2 linked regions of the Thalassoglobus sp. JC818 genome follow. The protein of the gene in region 1 interacts with the protein of each later gene in a pairwise test. Links are inferred from orthologs where the notes say so. Each region holds a gene or a part of one and is shown on either strand. Other genes may lie near its edges.

Region 1 (2,999 bases):
CACGTGTGCCAACGTTTGACGATACATCCGGAATTTCGGCAACGCGAACTCCAGCTTGTACATATCGCTGTAGTATCCGACTTGCTTATTTCGGGGCACAGCTTCCAGACGACTTCGCGTATCGAGTTCAATATACGTCGGGATATTCGAGTACCACCAGTGCCCGTTCGTCACGACATTCGGGAAAATCCACGCGTAACTGACCAGTTCCTGATTGCTCGTGCTGCCCAGCACAGAGATTGGAAATGTCACATCGGGAAACGCGTTGAACAGCTGTTGATACTGAATGAGAGAAACCCGCTTGTCGAACAGATCCTGTCCCTGATAGACGCCGTTTTCGTAGACTCGACGATTAACTCCAATCATTAAATCGAACGGGAGCTTATGTTCCTGGCAGTGCTCCGCGATGGTCCAGAAGACGAATGAGGAAAGCATTTCCTGTTCGGCACTCGTCAACCGCTGGCCTCGAATCGTTCGTTTAATCACCGCAGCAGCTGCACCAGCATCGACTTTGGCCGGAGAGAAACTCGGCGGAATCGAGATCGCACACGCTTTGGCATTCTTCTCGACAAACTTAGTGAACAGTTTGCCGATCGCTTCGCGGAAAGTTGTCGCATCACCAACTTCAATTCCCGAAGCCTCGTTGAGTCGATTCCGAACCGACTTCTTCAAGAAGTGAAAGACGAGATCGTCAGTTCGCAAACAAGGAATATAGACGTTCGTATCAAACCCTTCGAGCGGATCGTCGAAGTCATTCGTCAGGAACACTTTCTCCAGCTTGCTGTGCTGTAGAACGTGTTGTTCCCAACCTTCCTGAGCAAACTTCTGCTGAGCAGTGTCGTAGAGTGCTTCCCAGTTGTCGGTCGTGATTCGGTCGTCCTTGAAGTCAAAGAACTCCCGACAGATTTCCAATAGCCACGACACCTGAATAGTGTTGTCGAGATCACTCAGCTTCTCGATGAGTCGACCGACCTTCGTTTTGGGGTCGAGTCCTTCCTCTTCGATTTGTGATTTCGCAAGCCCGGCCGAGTGAGCAAGCTCGGTGTAATAGTGATACCCGAGGATATCCGCCAGCGTCTCTGAAGGAGCTGACAACGGATTGATGTGTGTGTGCGGGTCGATCAGAACAAGCTGTTCGAGTTCGTCAAAGAGCGTCTTCGTAAGAGCAGTCGTCATGAAATGCTACTTTCCACCAAGAATCGAGTCGCTGTCAGTGTCGCCAACGATCGAACGGACTTCAACCGTTCCTGACGAGAGAAATCGATGAACCGTCAAGCTTCTGTTCCAACTGGTCCAAAAGAGACGACGCAGCAGTGATGCGTATCTGGCGTCCGGTTTCCGAAGTGGGAACGATTTCAACTCGAATCTGATCTCGCGGCAAAGCCTCTTCCACACGATCAGCCCATTCAATCAGACAGAGATAATCGCCTCCCAGAAGCTCATCTGCGCCGAGTTCAAGAAACTCATCGACATCCCCGAGACGGTACGCATCAATGTGACAGATCGGGATCGCCGTGTCGTATTCCTGGATCAGAACAAACGTCGGACTACTCACATCCTCACGATTTGCCCCACAAGCTTCGGCAATCGACTGAACGAGATGAGTTTTCCCAGCCCCCAGATCACCAATCAGCGCGACGACCATGCCTTCTCGCAGCACAGTCGCGAAGAGTCGACCAAACTCCTGAGTTTGTTCCAGGCTGTCACTCGAAACAATTCGGACCTCCCGAGCTGGCCGGTCCTGATCACGATTTTCGGTCATGTGTAGCGAACTTCGCGATGCTGTTCTTCGAAGTATTCCGTCAGCAGGCTGTCGACCTGAAGCAGACCTTTTCGAGTAAGACGAACCTCTTCTTCCTCGACCGTCAGATACCCTGCGACCTGCTGGTTCGACAGCGGTTCTGCAAACTCGACGAGCGGGTCGACTCCAAACTTGGCTTTGAATGGCTCAACAGCAACGCGACCCTCTTTCATCTGCAAGATCCACTCGCGAATCAGCTTCTGATGAGAAGTCGGAGTCATCGCCCGATTCACAGGCAATTCACCAGCTTGAACTGTGGAGATGTAGTCGTTGAGCTCATCTTTGTTCTGGTAGTGCACACCCTGCAAATGACCGAAGCTCGAAACACCGACCGCCACGATGTCACTTCCGCGGAAGAGATTGTCGCGGTACACGAAACGGTCCGTATCAATGTTCTTAACCAACTCGTTTCCGCTGGAAAGCTGGTACCCAGCGGACAGGAATCGATCAATCGCTTCACTCGCCCAGCGACGCTTGGTCGGCCAGTCAGCGACGGGAGACGCAGCACCCTCTTCGAGAATCTCTTTCGAATAGACAGTATTGAATGGCAATTCCATCTGATAGATCGTCAGATTGTCCGGCTCCATCTCAAGAGCCTTTTCAACGCACTTGTGCCAGTTTTCGTCGGTCTCTCCGACCATCCCCGCGATCAAGTCGATGTTCACCTGTGGGAAACCAACTTGCTGAATCCAGTCGTAGGCTCGCAGAATTTCCGGTGAAAGGTGCGCCCGTCCGTTCTCTTCGAGAATGGCATCGTTGAAGTTCTCCACCCCCAACGAAACGCGTGTCACTCCGATCTCTTTGAGCGTTTGCACCTTTTCGAGACTCAGCGTTCCCGGCTCACACTCGAAAGTGACTTCTTCTGCGTTGTCCCAGGAGACAGACTCACTGAGTCGCTCCCGTAACATCAACAGTTGCTTCGCACTCAGGTAAGACGGAGTTCCGCCTCCAAAGTAGACGAACTTCAGAACGCGATCCGCGATTGCGGGCTTGTCTCGAAGAAGTCGAACTTCCTTGTCGAGAGTGTCGACGTAGTTCTTGATCGTCTCGGCGTTCTGTTGTGTATAGACCCGAAAGTAACAGAACTTGCACCGCTTCCGGCAAAAGGGAATATGCAGATACATCCCCATCGGAATTGAGCGATCAGGCTCTTTCTCGAGAGCATCCAGAAACTGGTGCCGATTGTCCTTCTTCCATT
Region 2 (2,870 bases), on another replicon or contig:
CGGTGAGACGATTGGACTTCTGGAAGGTTGGAGAGGAGCGATCGAAGGCAACTTCGTTAAGCTGAATCCAATGGAAACCGATGAAATCCTCCCGATGGGTGGGACGATCCTCGGCTCTTCCCGAACCAATCCCTACAAAGACGAATCACTCGTTGAGCAAGTCGTCAAGACATTCAAAGATCTCGATCTTGACTGTCTCGTCGCAATTGGTGGCGACGACACTCTGGGTGTCGCGAGCAAGCTCTACAGTGACCACAACCTGCCAACCATCGGTTGCCCAAAAACAATCGACAACGACCTGAGCAGCACAGACTTCACTTTCGGGTTTGACACCTGTTTGAACACTGTGATGGACGCGGTCGACAAACTCCGAACAACTGCAGAGTCTCACCGACGCGTCATTGTCGTCGAAGTGATGGGACGCCACGCTGGCTGGATTACCTGCTTCTCCGGAATTGCATGTTCCGCCGACGCGATCATGGTTCCTGAGCAGGAAGTCGATCTGAACGCTGTTTGCGATCTGCTGAAGAAGCGTCGTGAAGACGGCAAAAAGTACGGAATCGTGATGGTCAGCGAAGGTGCAGTCCTCAAAGGCGAAGACCTCACGACCAAAGATGCCGAAATCGATGAGTTCGGTCATGTGAAACTTGGTGGCGTGGGATCACGTATCGCCAAGATGATCGAAAAGAAAACCGGAATCGAGACCAGAGACGTCACTCTCGGTCACCTGCAGCGAGGCGGTTCACCAAGTGCTTACGACCGAGTGCTTGGAACTCGACTCGGAATTCACGCGGGCCGATTGGCGTTGAAGAAAGACTTCGGAAAAATGGTAGCGTTGAAGGGGCTTCACATCGTGGGAGTTCCACTGGCAGAAGCTGTCGGAACAATGCGAACCCTGTATCCAGAGTTCCTCGACGAAGCGAGCGAATTCTTGAAGTAACAGCTTCGAAGATCTCCTTGAGGAAACGTCTCAGGAGATTTTCGACGGTGAATAAAGAAGACGCCGACACGAATTCATGGATTCGTGTCGGCGTTTTTCGTCTTTGCTTTCAGTGAAATGGCTCATGAGAGGCCGAGCGATCATTCAATCGTCGATGGCTACTACTTTATTGTCGACACAGATGGCTCTCATCAGTTTGGTTATGAGAGTGAAGCGATCATGATTCCCGCAGCGACGGAGACATTCAGCGAAGTGACTGAACCGCGTGGGGGGATCTGGCAGACCTGGTCGCAGTTTTCCAGAGTGAGTCGCCGCAGGCCTTTCTCTTCACCTCCGATGACTAGCAGCCAGCGTCTGTCGCGGTCGACTTTCGCCAGCGGCATCTCGGCATGTTCTGAACTTCCCAGAACCCACATCTCTTTCTTCTTCGCTTCCTGAATCGCGCGCACGAGATTCGTCTGAATGACATGCGGAACCGATTCCATGCCACCGGCAGCGACGTCATAGACTGTTCCGGTCAGTGGGGCGGATTTATCCTGAGTCAGAATCACACCTTTGACCCCGAAGAAACCAGCAGACCGAAACACTGCTCCAACGTTATGAGGATCCTGTAGACGATCCATCATCAGCCACAGTCCTTGGGGACTGGAATCAGAAAACAGGTCATTCAGTGAAGAAGCAGCCTTGGGTCGAATGACGGCAAACGTCGTCCCCACACGGCCTGATTCGTCTCGAGAACGTTGTCGCCCACGCTGCATTGGTTCCTGAACGGAAATTCCATGATCGGCAGCGACATTCGCGACGTGCTTCCAGCTCTCGTTGCTTCGGGTTCGGCTGGCGTGGACTTCAAGAACATCGTGCGGACGATGTTCGAGGGCTGCCAGCACGCTGTGCGGATTCATCAATTTCAGTGTGGTCATGGAAGCTGCTTTAGGACATCTTGAAGCGGACGACGATGTGACGTCGGGGACTCATTCGGAAAACCGTACCACAGCACCCCGACGATGTCTTCGATGCTGGGATCGATCTGTAGAATTTCGTAGATCTCCGGCGCCCGAGTGACGTCTCCGGTCGTCCATTTCATGCCGATTCCGTGTGACCAAAGCGACAGGGCGATGTTCTGAACTGCACAGCAGACTGCAGCATAGTTTTCACGGTCTCGTAGAGAGTCGTCAGAACGAAGCGATGTGACAACGATCCACCCGGGAATGGTCGACCATTTGTCCCGTTTCTTCTGAGCGGCGGCTTCACCTTTACTCACTCGGGCCATTTCGGCGTTGAGTTCAACAATCTGTGAGATTGTCTTTTCTCCGAGAAGGTAAAAACGCCAGGGCTCTGTCATTTTGTGATTGGGAGCCCAGCACCCCGATTCCAATGCTGCGAGAACAGCTTCATCGTCGGGGCGCTCAGTCTTGAAAGCGTTGATTGTCCGACGGTTTCGAATCAACGCATCGATGTCGTGCTCTGGCATTATCTCAAGCATTCTTTCCGTGTTTGATCAGCGCTCAGTTTTCGGAGGCCAGGTCAAAATTGAATTCATTGTTGCCTTCGAGAATTCTCGTTGTGAGTTCGGATCGAGAATTGTATCGTGCTGGGATCGTTTCTGGTTGCGCAGGCAGAACTTTTCCATCGGGTTGGACGCTTTCGTCTCGTTTTGTGGAGATTCGAACAGTGTAGTCTCCGGGTTCAAGAGGATTCGAAAACTTGTAAGCTCCGTTCGCATTCGTGATGGCTCCCGCCGGTCGTCCACGGGACTGAGGAACAAAGATAACGATGCCCATGCCGAGCGGTTTTCCGTCGAGGGTGACTGTGCCAGCAACAGATGCCTTGTCGGATTCTCTGTGATTGATTTCGGATTGCGCCGGATTCAGGGTAGAGATTGCGTCGATTCCTGCCTGGGCGATCATTCCATCTTGAGTCGAAGTGACTC

What was found.
Region 2: the proteins of tsaE (region 1) and rlmB interact in binary tests that used the Escherichia coli proteins (3 or more experiments, as listed by UniProt). The link is inferred for Thalassoglobus sp. JC818 from one-to-one orthologs.

Annotation. Positions count from the first base shown.
Region 1 is NZ_JBFEFI010000003.1:629,927-632,925, reverse strand. It holds tsaE (tRNA (adenosine(37)-N6)-threonylcarbamoyltransferase complex ATPase subunit type 1 TsaE), read right to left. Parts: upstream 1,763-2,999; coding sequence 1,238-1,762; downstream 1-1,237. Other genes in the region: AB1L42_RS10325 (coproporphyrinogen-III oxidase family protein), read right to left, coding at 1,759-2,999; AB1L42_RS10335 (glucuronate isomerase), read right to left, coding at 1-1,176. UniProt on the Escherichia coli protein: Required for the formation of a threonylcarbamoyl group on adenosine at position 37 (t(6)A37) in tRNAs that read codons beginning with adenine.
Region 2 is NZ_JBFEFI010000013.1:79,516-82,385, reverse strand. It holds rlmB (23S rRNA (guanosine(2251)-2'-O)-methyltransferase RlmB), read right to left. Parts: upstream 1,861-2,870; coding sequence 1,141-1,860; downstream 1-1,140. Other genes in the region: AB1L42_RS22150 (heme-binding protein), read right to left, coding at 2,446-2,870; AB1L42_RS22155 (nitroreductase), read right to left, coding at 1,857-2,411; AB1L42_RS22165 (ATP-dependent 6-phosphofructokinase), read left to right, coding at 1-940. UniProt on the Escherichia coli protein: Specifically methylates the ribose of guanosine 2251 in 23S rRNA.